Regions from separate parts of the Paenibacillus sp. IITD108 genome, predicted to be linked through region 1. Evidence: riboswitches for the same ligand, from Rfam matches in the RefSeq annotation. Region 1 holds a riboswitch; each other region holds the start of a gene.
The links. A riboswitch is a leader RNA that binds a small molecule or an ion and turns the genes downstream of it on or off. The one in region 1 is predicted to bind cyclic di-AMP.
Positions count from the first base shown of each region.

Region 2: it holds a riboswitch for cyclic di-AMP, as region 1 does, so the genes downstream of both, V1L65_RS27390 (hypothetical protein) here and V1L65_RS18985 (KamA family radical SAM protein) in region 1, are expected to answer to the same signal.
Region 3: it holds a riboswitch for cyclic di-AMP, as region 1 does, so the genes downstream of both, V1L65_RS04270 (C40 family peptidase) here and V1L65_RS18985 (KamA family radical SAM protein) in region 1, are expected to answer to the same signal.

Region 1 is NZ_JAZHCT010000022.1:101,754-111,748, forward strand. It holds gene V1L65_RS18970 (diaminopimelate dehydrogenase) at 1-983, shown strand, start outside; gene V1L65_RS18975 (hypothetical protein) at 1,154-1,288, shown strand; gene infC (translation initiation factor IF-3) at 1,555-2,034, shown strand; cyclic di-AMP (ydaO/yuaA leader) riboswitch at 2,301-2,446, shown strand; gene V1L65_RS18985 (KamA family radical SAM protein) at 2,625-3,761, shown strand; gene V1L65_RS18990 (hypothetical protein) at 3,710-3,871, shown strand; gene deoC (deoxyribose-phosphate aldolase) at 3,910-4,608, shown strand; gene V1L65_RS19000 (peptidylprolyl isomerase) at 5,021-6,193, opposite strand; gene V1L65_RS19005 (bifunctional diguanylate cyclase/phosphodiesterase) at 6,370-8,382, shown strand; gene V1L65_RS19010 (HD-GYP domain-containing protein) at 8,419-9,843, shown strand; gene V1L65_RS19015 (response regulator) at 9,927-9,995, shown strand, end outside.
Region 2 is NZ_JAZHCT010000055.1:7,483-17,477, forward strand. It holds gene V1L65_RS27380 (sensor histidine kinase) at 1-237, opposite strand, end outside; gene V1L65_RS27385 (ankyrin repeat domain-containing protein) at 286-1,017, opposite strand; gene V1L65_RS27390 (hypothetical protein) at 1,296-1,595, opposite strand; cyclic di-AMP (ydaO/yuaA leader) riboswitch at 1,674-1,865, opposite strand; gene V1L65_RS27395 (hypothetical protein) at 2,112-2,639, shown strand; gene V1L65_RS27400 (DinB family protein) at 2,714-3,184, shown strand; gene V1L65_RS27405 (hypothetical protein) at 3,303-3,521, opposite strand; gene V1L65_RS27410 (RNA polymerase sigma factor) at 3,979-4,482, shown strand; gene V1L65_RS27415 (TolB family protein) at 4,479-6,308, shown strand; gene V1L65_RS27420 (RNA polymerase sigma factor) at 6,442-6,969, shown strand; gene V1L65_RS27425 (FG-GAP repeat protein) at 6,970-8,382, shown strand; gene V1L65_RS27430 (hybrid sensor histidine kinase/response regulator) at 9,580-9,995, opposite strand, start outside.
Region 3 is NZ_JAZHCT010000003.1:274,992-284,986, reverse strand. It holds gene V1L65_RS04300 (SDR family oxidoreductase) at 1-285, shown strand, start outside; gene rluF (23S rRNA pseudouridine(2604) synthase RluF) at 282-983, shown strand; gene motB (flagellar motor protein MotB) at 1,103-1,921, opposite strand; gene motA (flagellar motor stator protein MotA) at 1,905-2,705, opposite strand; gene V1L65_RS04280 (hypothetical protein) at 2,835-3,128, shown strand; gene V1L65_RS04275 (MFS transporter) at 3,181-4,416, shown strand; gene V1L65_RS04270 (C40 family peptidase) at 4,482-4,955, opposite strand; cyclic di-AMP (ydaO/yuaA leader) riboswitch at 4,959-5,121, opposite strand; gene V1L65_RS04265 (glutamine--tRNA ligase/YqeY domain fusion protein) at 5,426-7,099, shown strand; gene V1L65_RS04260 (VanZ family protein) at 7,501-7,959, shown strand; gene hisC (histidinol-phosphate transaminase) at 8,017-9,075, shown strand; gene V1L65_RS04250 (LysR family transcriptional regulator) at 9,150-9,995, opposite strand, start outside.

The DNA.
Region 1 (9,995 bases):
TTAGATTGAATAAAAAAATTAAGATTGGAATAGTAGGCTATGGCAATCTGGGCCGTGGAGTAGAGCTTGCAATCGCACAAAGCCCCGATATGGAGCTGAAGGCTATCTTTACGAGACGCGACCCGGCTACTATTACTTCAACGACAAAAGCATATACGATAGATGACGCAGAAAAGTTTACCAATGAAATTGATGTTATGATTTTGTGCGGCGGTTCGGCTACTGATTTGCCTGAGCAAGGCCCGCAATTCGTAAAAATGTTTCATACGGTGGACAGCTTTGACCGCCATGCGCGAATTCCGGAATATTACGATTCTATTAACGAAGCTGCGGTTGCAAGCGGCAAGATTGGAGTAATCTCCACCGGTTGGGATCCAGGATTGTTTTCCTTGAATCGCCTGCTTGGCGAAGCGGTATTGCCAGAAGGCAAGGAGTATACGTTCTGGGGCAAAGGTGTGAGCCAAGGTCATTCCGATGCGATTCGCCGTGTGAATGGCGTCAAAAATGGCGTGCAGTACACGATCCCAAGTGAAGATGCTGTCGAGAGAGTACGCGCTGGAGAAAATCCTGAGCTGGATACTCGCGAGAAGCATATCCGTGTTTGTTATGTTGTGAAGGAAGAAGGCGCTGATGAGACGGCAATCGCAAATGAAATCAAAACGATGCCGAATTATTTCGCTGACTACGATACAACGGTACACTTTATTACAGAAGACGAGCTGAAAGCTAAGCATTCTGCAATGCCTCATGGCGGCATGGTGCTTCGCAGCGGCAAAACAGGAACAGGCAATACGCAAATTATTGAATTTGGTTTGAAGCTGGACAGTAATCCTGAGTTTACAGCGAGTGTTGTAGTAGCATGTGCAAGAGCAGCCTATAAGCTTGCTGAAGAGGGTCAAAGAGGCGCTAAGACGATCTTTGATATTCCGCTAGGCTATTTGTCGCCTAAGTCTGGAGCTGAGCTTCGAAAGGAAATGCTGTAATCATCTAATTGCGGCGAGCCTAATATGAATCAAACAGATTGAAGAAGTCCCAGGCAGAGTAATGCTTGGGACTTCTTCACTATTTAAGTAAGCTAAGGTTACTTTTGTATGAAAGCTGACTTATTATTACATAATGTATATAATTTCTTAGACTTGCAGGAGGTGCTGCAATGATGAAATGGGTAAAAATGAGCGGTAAATGCCTTCTAGCCGCATTTTTATTGTTGTTTGCGCTACTCTGTTTGTTTGAAATTGTTTTTATAGCAGGCATATGGTTTAAATCGACTTTTGAGGGGATCGATTAATTGTGGGCAACTAATGATAAGCAATAAGAAAGGGGAACGAAGAGCAAGATTGGGAATGGAGAAGCGGCAGCGTCCGCCTTTGTAGACCAATTTTATCCTTTATAGGGGTTATTTCGTCAAAAAAATTGGACTACAACAGCGGTCGGAATCCCAAACTTGATCGTAGCAGTATCCCTTACGATTGCCTTATTCACAATTAATCGACACCCTCCATTTATTAGCCGAATAAAGAACGGAGGCTGGCAGTAGTGGCAGGTTCAATCATTATGAATGAGAAAATAAAAGCAGCAGAGGTTTTGCTGACTGGATTAGATGGGCAGGAGATAGGCGTAGTTTCTCGCGAGGATGCGCTTGCTATGGCTAAGCAGCAATCCGCAGATCTGGTATGTACATCGCTGATGAGCAGTCCGCCGCCCTGCCGCCTTGTTGCCAAGGGGCAAGCCAAGCAGCAGCGCGATCAGCAGAAAAAGCAGGAAAGCAATAAGCCAGCCAAAGTGAAGGAGCTTCGTCTGTCACCAGAGATTGAAGAACATGATTATGAGACGAAATGCCGTCAGGCACAAAAGCTTCTTGAGTCAGGCCACTCCGTACTGCTGGTTGTCAAAATTAGCGGCAAGCAGGGAGCGGCAGCGAAGGAGCTTATCGAAAGATTAGTGAAGGATCTGGCAGAATCGGGGAGCAAGCAAACAGGAATACAAGTGAGCGGCAAGCAGGCGGCAGTACAACTTCAGCCTAAAGCTGAATAGAGTTACGGGCATAAGAGAGCAAGGGAGACTGTCGATTAATTGTGGGCAACTATTAAAAAGCAATAAGAAAGGGGATATCCTTAACAGGGTTTATTTATTAAGAAAAATTGGACTACAACAGCGGTCGGAATCCCAATCTTGATCGCAGTGGCCCCCCTTCTTATTGCTTGTTGCCTTATCCACAATTAATCGACAGTCTCCAGGGAAGCCTTAATGTAATAAAAATATCCAGCCTGAGGTTGACGAACAAGCATTCAATCATATAAACTATAGTTACGCTTAATTTCCGATCTTTCGAATCGGAAAGCGGGGGAACCAATCTTGTGGGGCGAATAGATCGCATGAAGCGAATCTTAGGGGACCATCTTACCCGAGTCCGTCAGCTAACCTCGTCAGCAGTGGGTGGGTCATTGCTTTCTTAATTTATAATCTTACACATAATGACCCTGTTAAAGTGATAGCAGCAGTCCTACGCGACTGCAAGCTCTATTGCTTTGCTGGCACCTGCCGGCCGGGGTTATTTTTTGTTTTTCGTCAGACCATCCACTGGTGAAGCGTGCATATCAAATCTTATTTTAGGAGGGGTTTGAATGGCGCAGCCAAAGTATGTTATGAATTTAGATCGTCTCACAATGATTCCGGAGAGTGAACGAGAGCGACTAAAGCCGATAACAGAAAAGTTTGCATTTCGTGTGAATGATTATTACTTATCGCTCATTGATTGGAATGATCCCGATGACCCGATTCGCAGGTTAGTGATACCGAACGAGGGAGAGCTGATGGAATACGGCAGATGGGACGCTTCTGATGAGGAAGCCAACTATGTCGTGCCAGGGTGCCAGCATAAGTATGGCACAACTGCACTGCTTATTGTGTCAGAGGTATGCGGTGCGTATTGCAGATATTGCTTCCGCAAACGTTTATTCCGCAATGATGTGAAGGAAGCAGTATCCAATGTCGATCCGGGAATTGAGTATATCGCCGCCAATCCGAGTATTAACAATGTATTGCTCACTGGCGGAGACAGCTTAATACTTGGAACACCTAAGTTAAGAAGCATTATTGAACGCTTGAGAGAGATTGACCATGTCAAAATTATTCGCCTCGGCTCCAAGATGCCGGTATTTAATCCGATGCGAATCTATGAGGATGAAGCATTGCTGGAGTTGATCAAGCAGTATTCTACGCCTGAGAAGCGAATCTATGTTATGGCTCATATCAACCACCCACGAGAAATTACGCCGGAGGCAAAGCGCGGCTTTCAAGCGCTGCATGAGGCTGGCGCCATTGTTGTCAATCAAACCCCTATTATTCGCGGCATAAACGATGATGCTGACGTACTTGCCGAGCTGCTGGATCAATTGTCCTGGGCCGGCGTTACCCCTTACTATTTCTTTATTAACCGCCCTGTTGCCGGAAATCGTGATTTTGTTGTTTCTTTGCAAAGAGCATACCAGCTTGTTGAACAGGCTAAAGCAAAGACGTCAGGACTAGGCAAGCGCGTCAGATTATCGATGAGCCATTCTTCAGGCAAAATAGAAATATTGGCGATTGAGAACGGTAAGGCGTATTTGAAGTATCATCAGTCCCGAGAGGGCAATTACGGTCAGTTTATGATTCTTGATTGTCCGCCAGAGGCGTCATGGTTTGACGATTTGCCTGGCAGCGAGAAGTATTGGCAGAAGGAAGAAGAAGAGCAGGACAGCGAGGCTATCGAGGCAGTGTAACTGGAACTGTACTTGCTCATGATGACTTGCGCAAGCTGCTGACGCCGCTGCTGCTTTTCAGTAAGCTATTGTTGTTCAACGAGGCAGGCATTATAATGAATGGACAATAGCTACTGTAAAGCAGACTAGCAGGGAGGGGCATGGTGCAATGAATATACATGAGCAAGACAAAGAGGTTACAGCTGCTCAGCTGGCCGCTATGATCGACCATACGCTGCTGAAGCCGGAAGCAACCAAACAAGAGATTATTGAGCTGTGCAAGGATGCCAGGCAGTATCAATTTGCTACAGTTTGCGTAAACCCAAGCTGGGTTTCGCTGGCAGCCAAGGAGCTGTCAGGCACTTCAACCGGTGTTACAACTGTAGTAGGCTTTCCATTGGGGGCTACCAGCTCGGCTGCCAAGGCATTTGAAGCCAAGCAAGCGATCATGGATGGGGCTAATGAAATTGATATGGTGCTGAATATCGGCTTGCTGCGATCTGGAGAGCTTGCAGCAGTAGAGCAGGATATTGCTGCAGTTGCGCAGGCATGCGGCGATCAGGCCGTTCTGAAGGTTATTTTGGAATCAGGCATGCTGTCTGACGAAGAAATTGTTACTGCATGCGAGCTGTCCGTCCGTGCAGGGGCTAACTTTGTCAAAACGTCAACCGGCTTTGGAAAGGGCGGAGCAACAGAGCAAGCTATCGCTTTGATGCGCCAAACGGTAGGCCCTAATATCGGCGTCAAAGCTTCCGGTGGAGTCCGCGATTATGATACGACCTGCCGCATGATTAAGGCAGGCGCGAGCCGCATTGGTGCTAGCGCAAGCGTTGCGATTGTTCAGGGTCAAAGCGGAGAAGGCTACTAATCATTATATTTAACAAAAAAGCTGCCAGTCTTATACTAGATTGCGCAGCTCATTTTGTTTATATATCTTACTGCTGCAGGGAGCGATTTGCTCACAGAGCCGGTCAGTCGTTCCGTTATTTCGCCCAAAATTGCAGTTTAGAGGAAGTAAAGTGACAGCCGTTCCGTTATTTGCTATTAAATGGCGGAAAGAGCCCCGTTTAGAACCGAATAGCGGAACATGTGGCCGCGAAATTAAAAAAATGGTGGTTTTAAGGCAAATAACGGAACGTGTGTCCAATTCGATTCATTATGGGCAAGCATTTATAAGCACGAAACAACGGAACGTCCAGCCAGGGATATTCCGTTTTCTATATTTTACTAAGAACCGGCACTTCCTTACCCAAGGAAGTGCCGGTTCTGCTTGTCGCCTATTATTTTGCGTCTGCTGTTTCTTCTTTATTTTTATCCAGTGAGTTTTCAATTTTTGCTTTATTTTGGAGATCGGCAGTCAAACCGCTTTCTTCACTAGCAGCTTCCTGGCCAATTAGCATAGTGCGGATCGGGTTTTTGAGCTCGTCCAGCGTAGCGCCTTTCTTATCTTCGGTTTTCTTAATAATATGATATCCGAATTCAGATTTGACGATATCGCTTACTTGATCAACTTCTAGTGCGAATGCTGCCTCTTCAAATTCCGGAACCATTTGTCCTTTCCCGAAGTAGCCCAGATCACCGCCCATGCTGCTGGAGCCGTCTTTTGATTTCTCTTTGGCCAGCTCGGCAAAATCTGCTCCGCCTTTCAACTGCTCAGCAATTTCCTTTGCTTCCTCTTCTGTATCAACTAGAATATGCGAAGCTCTGATTGTATCAGTACCGCCAATGCTGTCCTTGTACTGCTCATAAAACTCTTCAATTTCCTTGTCCGTTACTTTCGTATTCGGTTCATGTGCCTTTCTGACCAAAGCTTGCTGACGAACATTAAAGCTTAGCGCCTCGATAGTAATATTATTTTGTTTAAGCGCTTCCTGGAATTGCTCCTCGCCGCCCATGCTCATTTTAATAGCGTCAATTTCGTCGGTGATATCCTGATCTGTAAAGGAAATGTTTTTTGCTTTAAGCTCCTGCTCAAGAAGCTCGTTGTTAATCATCGTATCAAGAATGGAAGGGCCGGCCAGCAATAGCATTTTCTCATATAAGCTTTCTTTATCAATCGTATTGCTGTTAACCTTCGCTACCGCTTCATTTTTAATGCCAAACGGCGGCTTGATCAATACAAACACTAGAACGGCAGCAAGCACCAGGCTCGTAATCATCCAGGCAGTTCCGCCTTTTTTAACAACTGGAGCTGGAGGAGCAGTGAAGCCGGATGAAGCATTTGCTTGTTGAACGCTATTGTGCGCTGCAGCTTCCTGTTCAATACTTGCATCGTCTTCCTTGAAAGCTTGCTCGTCAGCCTCTGCTTGCTCTGAATTTTCTGCGTCATCCGGGTTGCTTGAGCTGGCAGCTACTGAATTTTTTGCTTGCTCTTCTTCGTAAGCGTATCTTTCTGTATTCGCAGCCTCCACCTCTTGATTCTCTTTTTTGGACTGCGATTGCTCGTTGCTCATTCCATAAACTCCCTTCGAAATCGCTTTTTCCATAACTATATCAAAATATGTACAAAAAAACCTTAATCTAATATAAAATTGTTGCAACTTATGTCGAATCCCTTGGTGCTAATTGGTATACTAATACTTGGTAGTATGACTACAAGTGTGAAGCACGGGTTGTTGCGGAGGGATCAATGATCAGTATTAACGGCAGTTATAATGACTGGATAGTATTATTATCTTTTATGATTGCATTATTTACATCTTATTCTGCTCTTAATCTTACCTATAAGCTATCGAAAACGACAGGCCGGGCACAGTGGAGGTGGCTTGTCGTTTCCGGGTTAGTTATGGGGTTTGGCATATGGTCCATGCATTTTGTCGGAATGCTGGCTTTTCATATGGAAGTTCAAGTAAATTACCATTTGCAAACCACGATCATATCATTATTAGCCAGTATTTGCGCTTCAATGTTTGCTTTTTACATAACGAACAGGAGCACCAGCAGTAAATATACGCTCCCATTGGCTGCAATTATTATGGGCGCTGGTATTGTAACGATGCATTATACGGGTATGGCGTCGATGCAAAGCGCATTTCTACAAATTAAATATGATCCGCTGCTCTTTATTTTGTCTGCTGTTATTGCAGTCATGGCCTCGTATGCAGCGTTGTTCTTCTTTATTCGTTTTCGCCATCGCCATAAATCGGCATGGACCAAATGGCTCGTTGCTTTTCTCATGGGCACAGCTATTTGCGGCATGCACTATACAGGCATGGAAGCGAGCTCCTTCTGGTGTATTGACCCGGTATTGGCAGCCTCACTGCCGCAGAGCTCAACAGATATTTTTCTTATTTTTGCAGTCAGTATTGTTATGCTTGCCTTAGTGGTCGTAACTTCCTTCGCCCTGTTCTGGGAGAGGAAGATATTGAAACAGATGGCGTATAGCGATCCTTTAACAGGATTGCCTAACCGGCATGCGATGAATCAATATTTTACGGACATACAGCCCAAACATTCCTTTTCTGTGCTTTTTCTAGATTTGGACCAATTTAAGCTGATTAATGATACGCTGGGGCATGATGTTGGCGATTTGCTTGTGAAGGAAGTCGGCAGTCGTATTAGCGGCTTTATGAACGCCAGCAGTCATATTTTCAGGCTTGGCGGCGACGAGTTTTTAATGGTTACGAATGAAAAGCAGCATCACAACGCAGAGCGATTGGCTGAACAGATTTTGGAAGAAATCCGCAAGCCGTATGTGTTGATCGGCAATGAGTTGTATGTGACGGGATCTATTGGCATCAGCTATTCGCCTGAGCACGGGACAACCTTGACCGATTTGCTGAAATCTGCGGATACGGCTATGTACTACGCCAAAGGGTTGGGCAAAAATCAGTACTGTTCATACAATGAAGAACTGAATCATAAATTAGTAAGGCGCATGGAAATTGAAAAGGGCTTGCGAACTTCTTTTGTGCTGGATCAATTGAAAATCCACTACCAGCCAAAATGGAATGCGGAGACAAACAAGCCTATCGGCTTCGAAGCGCTGCTGCGCTGGACTCATCCAACGCTCGGCAATATTGCACCGGCAGAATTTATACCTATTGCGGAAGAAACAGGATTGATTGTGCCTATAACAAGGTGGGTATTGAAGCAGGCTTGTATGGATTGCACGCAGTGGAATGCAAAAGGCGACAGTAATCTTTCGGTATCTGTAAATCTCTCTTTGAAAGTTATTGAAAGCAAAAATCTATGGGATATGGTGGACAAATCCTTACAGCAATCTGGCTTATCGCCAGAGCTGCTGGAGCTGGAAATAATAGAGTCAGTTGTACATAACGACGTGGAGGAAGTGCTGCAGCAGCTTAAGCCTATTCAAGAAATAGGCGTGCGTATTTCCATGGACAACTTCGGCTCGGGCTATTCGTTCTTGGGTTCGATTGGTCAAATACCATTTCATACGCTAAAAATCGACAGATTATATATGCAGGATTTTGAATCGCCCACCAAACAGGCAGTTGTTAATTCAATCGTCACCTTGGCAAGTGAATTAAAGCTTCAGCTCATTGCTGAAGGAGTCGAGAATGAAAGCCAGCTGCAGTTTTTGAAAAGAGCAGGCTGCTCTATTATGCAAGGCTATTATTTTAAGCAACCAATGCCGCGAGAGGAATTGGATGCTTGGCTCGATGGGTTGTCCGCATAGTTTAATAGTCCCGCAATGCACTGGAGGAGGAGACAGATGAGGAAAAAAGCGGGCGTTTATGCAGCGCTGTTGGCATGTATTTTTTTGCCTCTGCTTGCTTATTTACTATTGAACATCTCTGCCTATAATGTGACTATCGAAGCGCCAAGAGAGCATTTTTATGTAGTCAGCATTGTTTCGATGCTGGCGCTTCTCCTTGCCATTGTTGTCAGTTTTATTGCTGTACGAGTTCGGAATATTAAAGTTAGCTTCTTATCCTTAGCGTACTTATCGCTGTCTGCTCTTTTTTTGTTAATCGGCTTGTCCTCATCGGCAGATGTCATGCGATTGCATGAATCTGAGAGCAATGCGATTTATTTGAGTGTTCTGCTAGCCTCGTTCTGGCTGTGGCTCTCTACAATCGCAGTTGACCGTTTTGCCATTCGCTGGTTTGCCAGAAGGCAAGCCTGGCTTTTGCCGGTTTGGTCTCTTTTACTGCTAATCGGCGTACTCGTGGTTTGGAATGAACCAGAGTTAATGAAGCTGCTGTACATGGGCTCATTAAGCAGATGGATCATACTAGCGATTATTATTGCGCTCAACAGCTGGACGATTCGTCATTATGTCCACAATTATACGGTGTCATGCTTTCCGTTGCAGCTGGCGATGGCTTATAGCACAGGCTGGCTGATGGCTGCTGGAATTATTATAACAACAGGCGAGACATGGAGCTTAAGCTGGTGGACGTTCCATGTGCTCTTGTTTGCTGCTGTCGCTATTATGATGATCGGTATGCTTAGGGAGTATTGGAGCAGAGGCTCGCTGCTATCTACGTTTAAGCAGTTATTTTATATTCATTCCTTTGACTGGATGAGAATGTATATACGGCCGAGCGTTAAGCAGCTTGTTATGACGACCGAGGCAAGGGATGCTTATACGGCGGGTCATAATTATCGTGTAGCCAGGTATGCGTTAAAGCTCGGAGAAGAGCTTAAGCTTCCGCTGGCTCAGCTACAAGCAATTATGCAAGGCGGGCTAGTGCATGATGTGGGCAAGCTTTCCATTGCTAATCAAATATTGAACAAACCTGGGAAGTTAACGCCAGAAGAACGGGCTATTATCGAAGAGCATCCCGTTGCGGGATATGAAATATGCAAGCGACTCGGTTTTATGATTGAAGAGCTGTCTATCATTCGATCTCATCATGAAAAGTTCAATGGCACTGGCTACCCAGACCGCCTGCAAGGCCAGGAAATACCGCTGCTGGCTAGAATTACAGCAATAGCAGATGTCTATGACGCGCTTACTTCAACACGCTCGTATCGAAAAGCAATGACGCAGGAAGAAGCGATGGCCATTATTGTAAAAGAGAGCGGCAGACATTTTGACCCCCATTGCGTAGAAGCGTGGAAACGTGTCGTGGCAGAGCAATCAGATTTTTTTTCTAATATAATGCAGACAAATTCTCCTGTTAAGCTATAATAACATTTATACACTAGTTCAATATTTTGGAAGTGATGGAAATAGAACGAATGGTGGAGGAAGCGGTATAAGGAGGAATATGCATGTCACTTCGTACAAAAGGGTTACTTCTTATCGTCATTATTTCTCTCATTCCTCTTCTTATTGCGGGC
Region 2 (9,995 bases), on a different contig from region 1:
CACTTGATTTTTCAATTGAAGGGGGTCATGCTTTGCTAAATATTTAAGATCAAGAAATAAGCTCTCTTCTTCCTCCGACAAAGGATGCAGCGAATAATGAATCGTATAAAAGCTGCGAATGCTGCGGAAATCACCAGTTACGGCAACAGAGAGCAGATAGGCGGACAGTATGAATAAAATGACGGATACGATTACGACGGAAGTAAAAGAGAGCAGCAGTCTAAAGCGAATGGACAAGTTGTCACCACCACTTTCATTAATGTAGGCTTTTGTTGCCTCATTACGCTATTCGCCGCCGGCTGCTTCCAATGCCTGCACCATTTCGCTATAGCCTAACCGCTTGGCATGCTGCAGCGGAGTAACACCTTCAGAGTCGGCTATATTGACATCAGCACCATACTCGATCAGCAAATTCACAATTTGCTGATGTCTGGTTCCGCCATTGCCGAGCAGAACAGCTTCCAGCAGCGCTGTCCAGCCCAGATTGTTAATATGATCAATATTGACATCAGACGTTTTTAGCAGCTCCTTGACGATATCGACATGACCGCGATCAGCGGCAGGGATTAAAGCTGTACCGCCAAAGCGGTTTGTCAGCTTTGTATCTGCTCCTGCGGCAACAGCTGCGCGCACGAAATCAAGCAAGCCCTCAGCGCCGGCATAAAGAAGCGGATTATCGGAGCGATTATCGCGAATATTAATATCAGCGCCTTTATCGATAAGCCATTGGAACAAATCTAGCTCGTTCGTATGGACAGCGATCATGGCAGCCGTTCTGCCGCGGTTGTCAACAGCGTTGATATTTGCGCCTTGCTCAAGCAGCACCGCCATTTCTTCTTTTTTGTTATGCTCTGCGGCCTGCAAAAATTCAATGTTTAATTTATCCATATTCTCCTCCAATGCCTGTTCTGTTTTTTGTGGATTGTTTTTATTATTATTTTGATTGAAGTTGGTTTGACAGCCTGATTGCGTAAGCAGCACCAGTCCTATAATAAGTATTATTGTTGATCGAAGCATCGCTTATCCGTCCTCCTGTCCTCGTATTATAGCAGGTAAAATTTTGTTATTATTTCATCATAGCAAAAAAAAATAAATAGTCCGCAAACATGATATTAAAAAAGTATAAACAAACAAGGATAAACGGCTCCGCCGTCCTTGAAAAATTGATTTATAGGTGAAAACTTATGTTTTCCTATATTAAAAAAAGAGCATGCTGCCCGCTGTGGACAACCTGCTCCTTGCTTAAAATGATGTGCTAACATAAATGCTTATAAATTTTTCTTTTTCAAAAACTGTTATTCGACACCATCCCGAAAATGCTTGACGTAATTTTTATCGCCAATATGCTTCAAATCATCAATCGTATTTTCCAGGGTAGTAATAAGCTGTTCTTTCATATACCGGATGGTTTCGTAAAAAAGAATCTCCTGCTCGCCGACAGGCTTGCTGCCATAAATAGCTTGAACGGCAACCAGCTTGCGGTGCTGATCCTCGAATTGCTCCAATGATTCGTATACATGTTTGGCATATAGAGCAATATCTTTGTTTTTATAAGGAATTTCACTTTGCAAATGCTCGATTCGGTTATGCATCACGGACATCACGCGCCTTTCAACTCGATTTTTAGCTTTAGCTGAAGGAACAGTCAGGTCTATGCTTTCATCATAACAATCATCCTCTCTCTGCAACGCTTACGGAGTTAGCTGACGGATTAGGGCAGTGAGATTGCCCCTCCCATGACTTGCCTTGCTTGATTCTGGCAAGCATGCAGGATTCACCCCGGTAGATAATGGCGGACACCGGATGGTGCAAGCTGTTATCGGATGGTTCCTCCGTTCCTGTATAGGATTCAGCGGTTAGGAGTAAAATTGTGAACATGGTTTGAATCGCTTTTGAAGATAAATTGTATGATACGCTTGCTTGTAAAAGTTGTAAAATAACAAAAAAAGTCATAGCTTTGCATGGAGCAGCATTTGCTTGTAATGTAACCGTAAAGACAAGCTATTTTCTTAATTTTTTAAAAGAATAGTCCCGTATGCTTTCATTTTCATTTTTTCGCCTATAAAATGATGGATAAATAAACCTTAGATAAACTGCAAGGGAGATGTAAAATGTTTGATCCAACTGTATTTGATAATTTAAAAATAGCTTTCGAAAACGAACTGTATGATTTGGATAATTTGAATCAGTACATTTTAGTTTCCGATCGAAAGGATACGGTCGAGCTGTCGGTGATGGGACGCGAGTTCAAGCTCAAATTTCATCTGGTCAAGCAGCCTAATATTAGTGCAGAGGTTAGGCTGCATGCTTCTCTGAATAATTTGGCTGCGGAAATATTGGAGCAGGAGGGTGCCAATCCTGGTTGTTCCTTGTCGATTTATTTTTATTTGACGGTTATGGATGAACAGACAGCGTGCAGCCAAATAGAAAAGATTTTGCGGGAAATTTGGGATCCGGCTGTAACTTTGCAGCAAACGCTAAGCTATACGTACGGTACACAAACCGCAGGCTGGAGCAATGTTGTCGAATTGAACTTTATTAGACAGATTAATGAAGAGCAGATGGGCGATATTTCAGAGCTGGTGCAATATATGCTTGAATCGTTAGAAAAGCTTGATGCTAATACTATTAATTTATAAGCTGCTATAGATTTGATATTCGCCTATAAGTTCGTTAATATAGAAATAGAACATAGAAGATGGAGGTTTAAATTATGTATCGTACAGTGGCAGATTTTATAGAAGAATGGTCAGCTTCGGCTGCAGGCACGCTTTCTGTGTTTCAAGCAATTTCCGACGATAAAATGGATGTTGCAATAGCGGAAGGACATAATTCCCTCGGCTGGCTGGCTTGGCATTTGGTAGGCTCCGCAGGCGTGTTTGGCCAACTATCTGGGTTGGATGTGCCGGGTCTAGGCAAAGGAACTCCAGTACCGGCTTCGATGACTGAGGTTATCGCCAAGTATAATGAAGTAATTGCGGCATACAGCGAAGCTGCGAAGAGCTTGACGGATGAGCAATTGCTTGAGGAAATCAATGGCTTTGGCAACCCTCTTCCGCGCGGCAAGTTTTTGCGTATTATGGTTGATCACCAGACACACCACAGAGGTCAAATGACGGTGCTGCTGCGTCAGGCAGGCTTGTCTGTTCCAGGTGTCATGGGACCAACTAAAGAAATGCAATAATCTTTAATCTGCTCAATGTTTAATGATAATAAGCAGTCTGTTTGCCGCAATCGAGATGATTGCTGCGGACAGGCTGCTTTTTTTGAATGGATCCTGATGATGTGGACTCTGATGACCATTAGCGCTTATTATTTGCCAATTTCCACGTTGTAGCGGACAAAATTGAGACTGTTGATTCATTGTGGATAATTGCAACAAACAAAAGAAAGGGGGGCACTGCGATCAAGATTGGGATTCCGACCGCTGTTGTACGCCAGTCCCAATCTTGCTCACAGATGGTCACACGTTCCGTTATTTGCTTAAAAAACGCTATTTTCTCAATTTCGCGGTCACTCATTCCGCTATTCGGCTTCGAATGGGGCACTTTTTGCGATTTTTAGATCAATAACGGAACGTCTGTCACTTTGCCGCCTCAAAACTACGATTTTAGGCGTAATAACGGAACGACTGACCATCTAGCGAAGTTGTCGATTCCTTGCAGAATGAAGACGCTTGGCTTTTTTCAAATATAGGAAAGTATAAGTTTTCAACTATAAATCAATTTTTCAATTGGCTCTGCCTATTAAGAAATTGATTTCAACCTGTTTCCTATATTTCATCGGTAAACCGCCTCCTTCATCTAAGCAAAGGACGGCTAAGCCGTTTATCCTCAGTGAATGGTTACTGCACTGTCCAATTATAATTTTGCTTTTGCCAAAATTTAAATTAGTATGATGAATAGTATTGTTTTTAATGAGCGGTGTGTTACTTTTTCGGTACTTTATCGTTACTATTTGCAGGGAGGAGGAGCGAGGATGAACGATCCTTTTATAGTGATGTATGATCGTTATTTTGATGATATTTATCGCTTTGTCTGGTATAAGACGGGAAACAAATGGGATACGGATGATCTCGTCGCAGATATATTCAGAAAAGCTCTGCAAAGCTTTGATACGGTAAGGCTGAAGGAGGAGCAGCAGAAGCGCTGGCTTGTTGCGATAGCCCGCAATACGGTTATTGATTACTACCGCAAGCGCAAGGAAGTTGTATACGGGCACGACCCTGAGGTTTTCGGATATGTGCAAACGGCGGAGCTGCTGGATTCGATTGATTTGCGGCAGGATTGCTTGAAGCTGTCTCTTCAGTCGCTTAGTGTCGAGGAGCAGGAAATTATTAATTTAAAGTATATGACGGGCTTAAAGTATGCGGAAATAGGCGAAATAGTGGGCAAGGCAGAGGCCTGGCTCAAAATGAAGGTGCATCGAATGAAGCAAAAGCTGGCCAAGTTCATCACGGAATGTATGGAGGTGCAGCAATGAATGATAAGCAGTGGGAGGAGTATATGGAGGAAGTAAAGTCAAAGCTTCCTGTAAATCAGCAGCTGAAGGATGAGCTCAGGCAATCGCTTATAAAGCAGCGGGGCAGACGGGGCTTTCGATATTGGAAGCCTGTTAGCCTGGTATCAGCTTTGCTTGCCGTCGTAATATTCAGTATGGTGTGGCTTGGCAGCCCTTCCGTACAAAAAATCGAGGCGAGCTCGCTTCATTTTAATCAATCCTTCTCTTTATTGGAGCAGCTTGGGGAAGAAATAAGCTCAGGCATTGCGGAGTATAAAGGTGTCATTTATGTGCCTATGCAGGAGAAGGGATTATACAAATATGATCATAAAAGCTATTCAAAGCTAATAGACGGCAATATTACGTTTACTCGTGTTTCTCCTGATGGCACTAAGCTAGTTTATGTGCAGGACGGCAGCCTGTATTTATTTTATATTAAAAATAACAGCAGCGAGCTGCTGCTGGAGAAGGCAAGCGCCGACGAGCCGCTGAGTGCTCCGGCATGGTCTGAAGCAGGCACGCATATCCTATTTGCCCGTGCTGGAGAAGTTGCCGAAATCAGCTTAAAAGCCAAAACGGTTAACCCGATTGCAGAAGGGGCATATCCTGCTTATTTGGATGGCAGAAAGAAGGTTATTTTTGAGCGCGATGGACAGATCATTGAAAGAGTATTAAGCAGCGGCAACGAGCAGGTACGTACTAGCGGCAAGTATCCAGCTGTATCGCCTGACGGCTCGTATATTGCTTTTATTCAAACGGATGAAGCTGCGCAGATGGAGGATGTATGGATTGCCGATTCAGATTGGCAGACGAGAAAGCAGGTAAGCCGCAACCAGATGTCGGATGCCTGGGATAGAAAGACAGGGGAAATGATAGAAGGAAAGCAGCAGCCTAAATATACGTTCGAAGAGCCTGTATGGAGCAGCGACAGCGACAGGCTGATGCTCTATAAAGTGTTCCATACGAATGTGGTATGGAAGAAGCTTACGCAATTTTCAGTTTCGGAAAAACCAGCCTCTCCAGAGGAGGTTGTAGCCGGATCCATCGAAGCTTTGATTTATCGGGATGAGGATTTCGCCCATAGCTTTTTTAGCTATGATCCAGGTTATTTGAAGGGTACGAGCCCGCGCCAGGTAGGCTATCGTATTTTGAGAAGCGGGATGGAAAACGGCAAACGTTATGTGGATGCAGAAACTTATCTGTCTTATCAAGATCCGTATTATCAAATTGATACGACTCGTTACTTGCTGTCTGAAACGGATAGAGGCTACTTGATTGATGAGATGGTGGAAATAAGCAGTCAGGCTGTTCAGCTTTCAGCAGAAGGAGTCGAGCTAATTACTGATGATGGTGCAGGAGAGAAGCTGTTTGCTTTGCCTTCTATCCCATCTGAGGAGGGGTGGAATAATGGTGAAGTCCATAGTTTGGTGTATATGACTGAAACTAGAACGCTGTATTTTACCATGGACCGGAAGCAAGGGGATCGCTATAAGTTGATGTTGTTTAAGTATGAGCGGGACAGCGGCAAGTTCGAAGAGTTAATTGAACTGGGTGCGGAGCAGCATTCCAGCTTAATGATTGCCGATCCTGGTCAAACCTATATTGCAGTTGAGATGGAGGTTAATGGACGCAATGATGTCGTTGTGTATGATGCAGAAAAGCGAAGCCTTACAACGATGTCCGAGCATGTATTAGGCGAGCAGCCGCTAGAGCTGCATACGCGTTTCTGGAAGGAAGGCGAATTGACTTACTATGCGGCAATGGACAACAGAGATGTATTTTTCCGATACAAGCCAATGTCGAAGTAAGGCAAGAGGTTCAAGCGGTGCAGGGATAGTTCCTGCATCGCTTTTTTTAATTTCGGTCTTCTGCATAAATTTTCAAAAGTAGGGAACCGGGAGCGGTTGAGCGAAGTCTATATGAGTAGGAGGTGACATTTAGATGCACGATTTGCATTATCAATATGTATCTCAGCTTAGTACGGAAGATATGAGAGCAATTATGGATCAATATGGAGATGATGTATGGCAGTATGCTTATTTTCTTACTAAAAAGCCGGATATGGCTGATGATATTGCGCAAGAGGTATTTATAAAAGCCTATCAGTCCATTCATGCATTTCGTGGTGAATCTTCTCTGAAAACATGGCTGCTTAAAATAACGAAAAATACATCGATTTCACTTATGAAGCGGGCGTATTTTAAATATCATGTGCTTACTCATTTCATTAAGCCTGCTGGCGAGCATCCTTCGGCGGAAGCAAGTGTAATGGAGAAGGATTTTACGAATAGCGTCTGGGCACAGGTAATGAAGCTGTCGAGCAAATACCGCGAAGTTATCGTACTAAGTGCTCATTATGAAATGTCTACGGAGGAAATAGCCGATATGCTGCAAATTTCGGTAAATACCGTAAAGAGCAGGCTGCATAGAGCGCGCAAGGAGCTGCGAATAAGGATGAAAGGAGTGTAAATGATGACTAATATAGACAAAGAGCAGGATCGCATCGATAAAATGCTAAAAGAAAGACCATTCAGCAAACGGCAATTTGATCAAAAGCTGCAGCAGCAGGTGCTTCAGGCGATATCAGAGCCAAAGCGGCGAACAAAGCGGACTCGAGGTTGGCTTGCACCCGTCATGCTCGCTTTAATATGTGTAGCGGGTATAGGCCTGTTAGCTTCGCCGCTAAATCTCGGCAAAGGCCCGCAGCAGCCGGGAACGATTACAGCTCCGCCAAGCACAAGCCCGGAAGTTACTCCAACCCCAACAGTGAATGAACAGGACAATGAGCAAACTTTAGCGCAAACTGACAATGGACAATATCGGCTTTATGTAGATCCTCGCGCTGAAGCTGACGGTCACTACACTGAAATTGCAATTGCCCGCGGTGATGAACAGGTTTATAAATTCGATGGGACATTGTATACAGGCAATTCAGATTTTGCACCAAGCTTGCAGCTTGCAGACTTGAATGGCGATGGTTCGGATGAGCTCGTTGTCCTTTGGGGCTATCCGCTCGCAAACGGCATATGGACGCAGGAAGCGCATGTGCTGAATACGACAGATTGGTCCGAAATACCGATGACACCGATTCAGATGCTGCTGCACCATAATGTGGATTATCAATTTATTCCGCTTGATGATTATGTATGGGTGTCGCTCGATGTAAACGGCTCAAGATATGACAAGGCGCTGGACAACAAAATCGTACAAGGCGAGCTTAGTCTCTCAAGCATTCAATATGCGCTTCGCTACGTGTTGAATAATGACCCAGATAAATTGGTAGTCAGCGCAGATGCTTATATAGGAGATGGGACTAACCTGGTAAGCTTCGGTAACTTCAATATCATGCTTCAATATAATGGAGAGCAGATGGATATGGAGTTTATTAATACATTTGTTCTAACTGAGGATGCTGCTGGAGCCATCCCCTTCTATGCGATGAGTGTTGATGATACGCTAATTCCTCTTTGGGTAAAAGAGCATGAGGCGGACCTTGTAAAGCTGCTTGGAGATCCGATCAATGAAGCGGTCAAGCGGCTCGGAGAAGACGGGGAGGATGCGGGTCCTTTTGCAGGCACTTATGTAAAGGATCTGACTTATGATGGATTAGAGTTGAAGCTGGCATCCGGAGGTGGAGAAGAGTATAGAATAATTGGCATGCGTATAAGCAGCAGTAAGTATGCAACTTCATTAGGCATTAAAGTCGGCGATACAGCCGAGCAAGTAGAAGCGGCCTACCCGTTTATTGAAGTTGCTTTGGATGGGAGAACACCGCCGGGGAATTATGCGTATTCGATTTCTGAGGGCTTGCCGCGAGGCTTGCTGATCGAAATGAAAAATAATAAAGTGGCTGAGCTCTACTTTGAATATTTAATGGATTAAACTAAAAGGGGCGTCCAGAGATCAGTTTGCGCTGATTTGCCGGATAGCCCCTTTTGGCTGATTAAGTAGTTGTTGTCGGAATCGGTCGGCGCCACCTAAAAACGTCACAATGTATATGAAATTTCATACACAATACGCTGAAATGTCTGGAAAAGCACAATTGTATATGAAATATCATACAGAATCGGTCGGCGCTACCTCAAAACGTCACAATGTATATGAAATTTCATACACAATACGCTGAAATGTCCGGAGAAGCACAATTGTATATGAAATATCATACAGAATCGGTCGGTGCTACCTCAAAACGTCACAATGTATATGAAATTTCATACACAATACGCTGAAATGTCCGAAAAAGCACAATTGTATATGAAATATCATACAGAATCGGTCCGCGCTACCTCAAAACGTCTCAATGTATATGAAATTTCATACACAATACGCTGAAATGTCCGGAGAAGCACAATTGTATATGAAATATCATACAGAATCGGTCGGTGCCACCTCAAAACGTCACAATGTATATGAAATTTCATACACAATACGCTGAAATGTCCGGAAAAGCACAAATGTATATGAAATATCATACAGAATCGGTCGGTGCCACCTCAAAACTACCTTTAGCTTGGCGATTTCGCGATATATACGGTATTCAATGGAAGTAGATGTATGAAATCTGGCTGTTGAAAAACCGCAACAAAGTAATTTGCAACAATGGAAAACTCTGTTTAGTGAGGCGGGCACTCCGCGCTTAAGCTAAGTGCATTTCCTGTACTTAGTTTTAAGGAATTTGCCCTTTTTGCGAATCTAAAGGGAAAAACTACAGCTAGTTTGGCACATTTCGCAGTATATAGGGTATTTCGATGAAACTAGATGCATGAAATCCATTTAGAATCTTTTATTCGGCAAAAAAAGAGAATCTAGATGCATAAAATACACTTAGCTGCTGCGAGCTGCCACGATTAAGCTCACCTGCGAGCTGCCACGATTAAGCTCACCTGCGAGCTGCCACGATTAAGCTCACCTGCGAGCTGCCACGATTAAGCTCACCTGCGAGCTGCCGCGACTAAGCTCACCTGCGAGCTGCCACGATTAAGCAACACCTGCGAGCTGCCGCGACTAAGCTCTTCAGCGGGCTGCCAAAACTAAGCTGCTGCGATCTACCAGGACTAAGCTCTCCGCGAGCTGCCGCCACTAAGCCCGCTGCTTTCGCACGACGAAGGAAACGGTTGTGCCATACCCAAGCTTGCTGCTGATTTGCAATCCGCTGCCAAAGTGGCGTTTGAGGCGCAAATGTGTATTTATAAGACCGATGCCGCTATTGCGCTCTGTTGACGGATGGAAAAGCGTGTTCAAAAATTCCTCGCTCATGCCAACACCGTTATCGCTTATCGAGATTTCCACATCGTCGTTGCGATTTTTAATGCGAATATAAATTTTGCCTTCACCCGCCTGCTTCATAATGCCGTGCTTGACAGCATTTTCGACGAGCGGCTGTATAGTAAGTGGCGGAACCATAAACAAACCATGCACATCCACCTCCCAAACAACCTGCAGCCTGTTAAGAAAGCGCTCCTGCTCAATATACAGGTAAGAACGTACAATATTCA
Region 3 (9,995 bases), on a different contig from region 1:
GCAAGGCTGCAGCTCCCTAGCGTCACTATATTTCAGCCATCACTCATAATAGGCATGCGTGAAGAGCATAGGCGCGGCGAGGAGCTGGCAGCTTCCATGACACGCAATCTTTCCTTTCTATTTAAAGGGAAGTTGAGCCGCTATAAGCCGATTGAAGGTAAGACAATAGCGGCGGCGATGCTATATTCTGCTTTAGAGCAGCGTAATGGCCTGACCGTAGTAGCGGGAACAAACCGTATGGAACAAATGGCAAATGCTTTATGGAGCGAGGAGAGACATCAATGAGAATTAATAAATTTATAAGCGAAACCGGCTTTTGCTCGCGGCGTGAAGCCGATAAGCTTGTAGATAGCGGCCGTGTAACGATAAACGGCGCTGTAGCGCAGTTAGGCAGCCAAGCTGAGCCGGGGGATGACGTTCGGATTGATGGAAAGCGCATAGGCGCTCAAAGAAACCATGTGTACATTATGCTTAACAAGCCTGTCGGTATTACGAGCACTTCAGAGGCGCATATAGAAGGCAATATTGTAGATTTTATAGGCCATACGGAACGTATTTTTCCAATAGGCAGATTGGATAAAGATTCCGAAGGCTTAATCCTGCTTACTAATGATGGAGATGTTGTCAATCCGATATTGCGCTCGGAGGGCAAGCATGAGAAGGAATATATTGTGACTGTGGACAAGCCCATTACACCTTCTTTCGTTAAAGGCATGTCGGAAGGCGTTCATATATTGGGCAGCCTTACTCTTCCTTGCCAAATTACACAAGTAACGAATCGGGTATTCCGTATCATTTTGACCGAAGGCCGCAACAGGCAAATTCGCAGAATGTGCCAAGCCTTTGGCTATCATGTAAGACGTTTGCAGCGTGTTCGTATTATGAATATTGAGCTGGGCGGACTGGCAGTCGGCAAGTGGAGAGATTTAACAGAGCAAGAACGCACGGAGCTATTTAAAACACTAAGTTATAACCCGCAATAACAGCTGGTCTAAGCTAGAGGCATGCTGCGCTGGAAAAGGGGCTGTCCCAAATGTCATAAACATGACGGGGACGCCCCTTTTGTTCAAATATAAGAATTTATTAATTAAAGCATTAAAAGCTATTGAGAACTGTCCTTGGTTGACAGCGTCTGTGCATTGGCAGTATCGACATACGTGTGAATTATAGCTACTTCTACACGTCTGTTTTTAGCTTTGTTATCTACTGAATCGTTAGGCGCGATTGGGCGGTATTCTCCAAAGCCGATAGCGCTGAAGCGGTCCGGTCCGATATTTTTATTTTCCAGCATGACATCCATGAAGCGGATGGCACGCATGGCGCTTAAATCCCAATTTGATTTGAAATAAGCATTATTGATTGGCGTATCGTCAGTATGACCAGAGACGATAATTTCGTAATTAGGATATTGCTCAAGCATTTTGCTGATCGCAATGGCCAAATCCTTTGCTTCAGGCTTGACCGTTGCCTGGGCAGGAGCGAACAGTGCGTTGTCGCTAATCGTTATAAGCAATTGAGACATATTGAGCTTCGTTTCCAGATCGCTTGTCAGCCCATTTTTGTCGATATATTCATCAATCTGTTTTTTAAGGTTTTGAAATTCTGCCTGCTCCTGCTTCATGATATCCTCTAAGGAGTTGTTTTCATTTTGCTGCGGATTGTTTTTATCCTTATTTTTAGGAACCTTTTCAGTGTTAGGCCCTTTCTCAACGATCGATGGCATATCGAGCACGCCGTTGCCTTGATTAAGAGCGATGCTGAAGGCGCGGGACATTTCCTCGAATTTCTTCACATCGACGCTGTTCATGGAATATAACACAATGAAAAGGGCTAGCAATAAGGTAAGCAGGTCAGCATAGGGAATGAGCCAGGATTCGTCAATATGCTCTTCATGATCTTCGTGCCTACGCTTTTTCTTCACCGCCGCGTTCCTCCTTTTCTCTTAGTTTTTGACGCTCTGTCGGAGTGAGGAAAACGGATAATTTCTGGTTGATGGCAATTGTAGATACTCCTGACTGGATAGCCAGCAAGCCTTCTAGCATCATGAGCTTAACTTGAATTTCTTGTTTGGATTTACGCTTTAGCTTGTTAGCAATCGGATGCCATAATACATAACCTGTAAAGATACCAAGCAGGGTAGCGATAAATGCGCCGGCAATGGCGTAGGCCAGCTTGTTCATATCGCTCATATCAGCAAGAGCTGCTACAAGTCCGACAACGGCGCCCAAAACCCCAAGGGTAGGAGCGTATGTGCCCGCTTGTGTAAAAATTAATGCCCCGGTTTTGTGTCTTTCTTCTGTAGCTGATATATCTTCTAATAATACATCGCGGACAAGATCCTGATCGTTGCCGTCTATAATCATGCGCATACCGTTGCGAAGAAAGGAATCTTCGATTTCATCTACCTTGGCCTCGAGTGCCAATAATCCTTCGCGGCGTGTAATTGAAGCCCATTCCATAAATTGGCCGATAAGCTGCTCGCGAGGCGGCAGCGGCTGCTCAGTAAATACTATTTTAAACAGCTTGCCTACCTTGGAAAGCTCGGACATTGGGAAGGCGATCATGACCGCTGCTATTGTACCTAGAATAATGATTGAGAACGCTGCTGGATTAAGAAGAAAGGAAAGTTTGGCACCCTTTAACACCATACCGCCTAACACAGCAACTAATCCAAGAATGAGACCAATAATCGTTGAATTTTTCATCATGCACCCCATCTAATACATTTTCGACATTTATCTACTTCTATTATTATCGTCAAAAGGGTATTCTGAGATTAGAGTAAACGACAGGAAGATCAAAATAATGAGCAAATATAAGGAGATTGTTGCAAAATGGGTGTAAGACATGCTAGAGAGTACGCGGATATTTTGAAAGAGCTGACATTTGCCGTATCTGAAATTGAACAATGCTATACATTTTTCGAGATGGAGCCTGATGATTGGTCTTCGCTATCGCTGGAAGAGCAAACAGAGGTGATGGAGGCTCTTGCAGACGATATTTTCTTTGGTTTGGGAGAGCAGCGGTCAATCGCCGTGGGCAGAGGCATGGTCGTGTACAATCCGAAGCATCATGTCATAGAGGTGACACAGGACGATACTCTTATTCAGCTGGTCAGGCTAATATAAGAGATCATATATAATAGTAGCAAGTGCGAAGAATTAAGGAGCAATACAGATTATGAAAAAATTACTTTGGCTCGGCTGTTTTTCCTACTTGCTTATTGGAGTCGCCCATATTATCGGCGGCTCCATTCTTGAACAGCTGATCGAGCATTATGGGCTGTCCTACAAAGATGGCGGTCAATGGATTATGAATCAATTTCTTGGCTTTTTAGTAGGTGTATTATTCACGCCGGCTATATCTGCAAGATTTGGAAAGCGCACAACCGTACTGTTCGCTATCGGTATGCTCACCCTCAGTGAAGCGGCTTACAGTTTGCTGCTTCCATGGGGCTGGATGCTGGCTGTGGCGCCTTTGGCAGGATTGGGCTTTGGCATGACAGAAGCGATTGTCGGCGCGATGATTATTGAATTGCACAAGGAAGGAACTGCTGCTGCCATGAGCAGGCTGGAAACCTTCTTTGGCATCGGGGCGCTTGTTATTCCGCTAACGGCAGCATATTTGATCCAGCAGAACATTTGGCAGCTGTCCTTTCCAATATTAGCGGCTATGTCAGGTATTATTTTTGTTTTATGGCTGACCCTGTCCTTTGGCAAGCTGGACGATGAATTGTCCGCGCAAAGAAGCCTGGAGAAGGCGCGGGAAAGAAAGCAGAACACAGCAGAACACGGCAAGGCGATCGTCTGGGGTTATTCGAAGCGCATGCTTCCCTTTCTTGCACTGGCGGCTTTGTTCTTTATGTTCTATGTCGGCATGGAGATGAGCTTTTCTAACTATTTGCCGGCCATTCTAATTGAGCATACTCAGGCGTCTGAGGTAGCGGCAGCTTCAACGCTAAGCGTGTTTTGGGGAACAGTTGCTATAGGCCGCATTTTTGCAGGCATACTCGCTGATCGCATGGGCTATACGAAGTATTTGCTGATTGCAACGGCAGCTTCCGCTATTGTGTTTTGTTTAATGACATTATTCGATACATATTTGTTAATGCTGGTCTTTATCGCGCTTAGCGGCTTGTTTTTTGCGGGATTGTTTGGGATTGGCCTTGTGTATGCCAATAGTTTGCTGCCTGGAACGACAGAGAGGACAACGAGCATTTTGGTGGCATGCGGCGGTATAGGAGGGGCTGTATTTCCTCGTATAACTGGCTGGTTTATGGACCAGTATACGATTTCGGCTACATTATGGTATTTGGCTGCACTCGTCATTATACTGCTTTCTTTGCTTATCATATGGATTATATTAGGCGTAAAGCAGGCAAGAGGGCTCGCGTCCAAACCAGTGTCGGTTAGTTAATCAAGAGCAATAAATAAAAAACCGTGCGTCCTTTGATTAAGAGGATACACGGTTTCTCCTTGATTCTATTTCGCAGCGTAAGTAGAATGTGATTCATCACTCATGATACGACGCGCTGTAACATAACGCGGTTTGTAGTAGTTTGAATTAAGATTATCAATAATAACGCCTCTGGAGGTTGACGCATGAGCAAATTTGCCGTCTCCAACATAGATGCCTACATGTGTAATACCGCCATTGTTAGATCCGCTTGTATCAAAAAATACAAGATCGCCTGCAATAAGATCAGCTTTTGCTACTTTAACGCCTTCAGTAGCTTGGCTTGTGGAAGAACGCGACAGTTCGATATCCATCTTAGCAAATACAAACTTGGTAAACCCGGAGCAGTCGAAGCCGCTTGTAGTTGTACCGCCGTATCTGTACTTTGTTCCGATTAGATCATCGATAATGCCGTCCATCTTTGATGCTGCGAATGCTTCGCTAGCTGAAAACGTTAGCAAAAGCACAAGACCTAGAATTGTTGCTGTAATCTTCTTCAATGATGAAACTCCTTCCGGTGCCTACGAGGTTAGCTGTGGGGTTCGGTTGAAGGTCCCCTATGACTCCCCAAGATTGGTAGCGCTTTAGGCAGCCCATGCAATCTGAAGTCAATTCACCCAAAATGGTTCCCCCGTTTCCCGTTAGGGAATTAGGCAAATTTTTAAAAAATGTACATGCTATATTTCGGTAATAACCGATTAAATCCTTCACAACCTTACTACTTTTAATAATTCTCATCTTTCAAGTCATAAAATGTAGTTGGTTGAAGATTGGAACAATAAGGATATCTTGCTCCACAAACAATATAATACTTGCAAATTGCTGCTAGATGGTGAAAATGAGAAGATATTAATGAAAAATGTGTTTTATTCATAAACAAAATACCGATTCAGCACGATTCAGCGTGTAATTTTATGCGCAATTGTGTATCATAAGAGGATATAAGTATACGTGGGAAAGGTTGGTCGCAATGGAGAATGTAGCGGACAATAAGACAGCATCTTCAAACTTTATTAAAAACATTGTAATAGAAGATTTAAAGAGCGGCCGAGTGCAGGAAATCGTGACTCGTTTCCCGCCTGAGCCGAACGGCTATTTGCATATAGGCCACGCCAAGTCCATTTGTTTGAATTTTGAGCTGGCAGACGAATTTAATGGTAGAACGCATTTGCGTTTTGATGATACTAACCCTCTCAAAGAAGATACGGAATTCGTAGAGGCAATTAAAGAGGATGTGCATTGGCTCGGCTTTGATTGGGAGGAGCTGCATTTTGCTTCCGATTATTTCGAGGAAATGTACAATCGTGCCATCCTATTGATTAATAAAGGCAAGGCTTATGTCTGCGATCTGACGGCCGAGCAGATGAGGGAAACACGGGGCACGCTGACAGAGCCTGGCCAAAACAGCCCTTATCGCGAGCGCAGCGTGGAGGAGAATTTGGATTTGTTCGCACGGATGCGCGCAGGAGAGTTTCCGGACGGCTCCCGTGTGCTGCGTGCCAAAATTGACATGTCATCGCCAAATATAACGATGCGAGATCCTGTTCTATATCGCATCTCCCATGCTCACCATCATCGTACAGGCGATGCTTGGTGCGTTTATCCGATGTATGACTTTGCGCATCCGCTAAGCGATGCGATTGAGAATATTACGCATTCGATCTGTACGCTGGAATTTGAGGATCACCGTCCTTTGTACGAATGGGTTGTTGAGCAATGTGAAATGGATTCTACGCCGCGCCAGTATGAGTTTGCCCGCTTGAATGTGACAAATACCGTTATGAGCAAGCGCAATTTAAAGCGTCTGGTAGATGAAGGCGTTGTGACGGGCTGGGACGATCCCCGTATGCCGACAATTGGTGGCATGCGCCGCAGAGGCTATACGCCGGAGGCATTCCGCACCTTCTGCCGCGAAATCGGTGTTTCCAAAAACAACAGCGTAGTGGACGAGCGCAATCTGGAGTTTTTTATTCGCGAGGACCTGAAGCTGAAGGCGCCTCGTACGATGGCGGTACTGGATCCTCTTAAGGTTGTTATTACAAACTATCCGGAAGGACAGGTTGAGTGGCTGGAAGCGGAAAACAACGCCGAAAATGAAGAAATGGGCAGCCGTCAAATTCCGTTCTCCCGCGAAATATATATCGAGCAGGATGATTTTATGGAAAATCCTCCGAACAAATATTTCCGCTTATTCCCTGGCAATGAGGTTCGTCTGAAGCATGCTTACTTCATTACCTGTCAGGAAGTAATTAAAGATGAAGCGGGCAATGTCGTTGAGCTTCGCTGCACCTATGATCCGCGTACGAAGAGTGGCTCCGGATTTACAGAGCGCAAGGTAAAAGGCACGATTCACTGGGTAGAAGCTTCGCAAGCGGTTCCGGCCCAATTCCGTTTAATCGAGCCGCTGTTTGTCGGCGAGGAGGAAGGCGAAGAGAAGCCATTCCTGGAGCGGATTAATCCGAATTCGATGCAAGTGTTGAATGGATTTGTTGAAGAAAACATGAAGGATGCCGAGGGCGGGGATAAGTTTCAATTTTTCCGGCACGGCTATTTCAATGTGGATACGAAGGATTCCACTGATGATCAGCTTGTATTCAACCGTATTGTCTCACTGAAAAGCTCCTTCGATCCGAAGAAGGCTTAAGCAGATTTATACTGTACCATAGTCAGACAGCCTGCCTGAATATAATATGAATGGCGGGCTGTCTGTTTGTACACATGCTTGCTGAAGAGTTAATCGTCACTCTTTATTTGCAAAGCTAGAGTATTTGCGGAGAATGTCGATTAATTGTGGGCAACTATTGTTAAGCAATAAGAAAGGGGAACGAAGAGCAAGATTGGGAATGGAGAAGCGGCAGCGTCCGCCTTTGTAGGCCAATTTTATCCTTTACAGGGGTTATTTCATCAAAAAATTGGACTACAACAGCGGTTGGAATCCCAAACTTGATCCTAGTAGCATCCCTTTCGATTGCTTGTTGCCCTATCCACAATTAATCGACACCCTCCCGCGAAGCGTTAGCTGATGGACGAATGGGGGAAGCTGCAGTGTTCAAGCGATCATTACTGCCTTCGCGGCTGCTTAATATTGCTATTTTATGTGTTGCGCTAATCTATGCTTTAGTTATGATTAAGCTGCTATTTATCCGATCCCAATATTTTGGCAGCGGCTATTCTTATAATCTCGTGCCTTTTGATACAATCAAACATTTTATATTGAACAGGCATCGAATGAATGCGAATATTTGGATAGAAAATTTGTTGGGCAACATTATATTATTTATTCCGATAGGGGTTTTCTTGCCGCTGCTTAACCGCAGCTTCTATCGTTTCTGGCCGCTGCTTATCGCTTGTGTGCTGCTGTTGTTTGGCGTAGAGCTGTTGCAGATGCTGCTTCGTGTAGGCAGCTTTGATGTAGATGATATTATATTAAATACAATCGGCGCCTTGCTTGGCTTTGCGGGCTTACGGCTGGCTTTATTCACTTATACAAAAATACTGCAATAGTTAATAGAAACAGTTGAATTGATTATTGGATTGCTGCAGAGGAAGGGAAGAAGGAAGATGAGTAAATTTTGGAGTCCATTAGCCCATTCGCTAGAGCCGTATGTGCCTGGCGAACAACCGAAGGATAAGTCATATATTAAGCTGAACACGAATGAAAATCCATATCCGCCGTCTCCTAAGGCTGTACAAGCTATGCGCGAGGCTGTAAATGCTGATTTGAGATTGTATCCCGATCCGACCTGCGAGGCGTTGGTCGAGGCAGCTGCGCGTTATTATAACGTATCACCGAAGCAAACCTTCGTCGGCAACGGTTCTGACGAGATATTAGCCTTGGCATTTGCTGCGTTTTTCAACCCTGCAAAGCCGGTGCTGTTCCCTGACATTACTTATAGCTTCTACAAGGTTTACGCAAAGCTGTGCAGTCTTGAGGCGAAGCTTATTCCGCTTGACGGACAATTGAATGTGCCGATTGGGCAATTCCAAGGCGATCATGGCGGTATTATTATACCTAATCCTAATGCCCCTACAGCAAAGCTACTGGAGCTATCTGATATTCGCACTATTCTTAACAATAACCCTGAGCATGTTGTAATCATCGATGAGGCCTATATTGATTTTGGCGGCGAGACGGCTGTTTCGCTTATTAATGAATATAACAATTTGCTTGTTATCCAGACGCTGTCCAAGTCCCGTTCTCTGGCGGGGCTGCGAGTTGGCGTTGCTTATGGCAGCGAGGAGCTTATTCAAGGGCTCGATCGCTTGAAAAACTCCTTTAATTCCTATACGCTTGACCGCGTTGCGCTAGCAGGCGCCATTGCTGCATTTGAGGACAAGGCGTATTTTGAGGAGATGGCTGCCAAAGTAATCGCTACCCGAGCATGGACGATGAAGCAGCTGCAGGCGCTTGGCTTCCATGTAACGGATTCAAAAGCAAATTTCGTCTTTGTGTCGCATCCTGAAGTGCCTGCTCAGAAGCTGTTCACCGAGCTGAGAGAGCAAGGGGTGCTCGTACGCTATTTTAACCAGCCGCGCATCGATAATTTCCTTCGTGTCAGCATAGGTACGGATGAAGAAATGACAAAGTTTATCGAGGCAGTGCGCGCTATTGTATCGTAAAATCGTTTATTGCAACCACTACCGTCTTCCTCTTGATGCACAAGCGCATCTATGAGGAAGGCGTTTTTTTGCATTCAGCTAATAAAGAGCTCTAAAAATTTGGCTGTCGGCAGTGATAGAGAGCTGTCTTTTCTGACCGCAATGCCAAGCTCTCTATCCGGCAGCGGCACGCTTGTTCGAAGTTCCAGCAGCGAGCCCTTTTCCAGCTCTTCTTCGACAAACGATTTTGGCACAAAGGCAGCGCCATAGCCGCGCTCGGCAAAGGCAGCGAGCATCTCCAGACTGTTCAGCTCAATATCGGCGTGGGCGGTATAGCCCTGCATGCTGAACCACTGCTCGACAAAGGAGCGGGTGGAGCTGCCGGCTGACAGCATCAGCAGCGGGATATTGAGCAGCTGTTCAGCGGATACTATTTGTGCAGCTAGCTGCTCGTATCTTTTGCCTACTACAAAGCAATTTTTTAACGGTGAAATCTTTTTAATAACAAGCTCGCTGTCCTGCAGAGGCAGATGAATAAAGCCGATGTCTATCACACCCTGCTTCATATGCTTGACGATAAGGCTTGTCTTGTCTTGAACAAGCTTTATCCGTATTTGTGGGTATTCGGCATGGAATTGATCCAGCTTGGGCAGCAATATATTTTTAGTTATAGCGCCATTGGCGCCTATTCGAATTTGTCCTGCCTTAAATTGCTTCAGCTCCTGCACTTGCTGCTCTGCCAACTCCAGCTGAGCGAAGGCAAGCTGTACGTGCTCATAAAGCTGTTCTCCCTCCGGGGTCAGCCGCACACCCTTGGACAGCCTATCAAACAGTGTGATGCCTAGCGCTTCTTCCAGCTGTTTAATGGCATAGCTCACCGAAGGCTGAGTCATATGGAGCAGTTGGCCCGCTTTCGTCAGGTTGCCAGATTGGGCTGCATA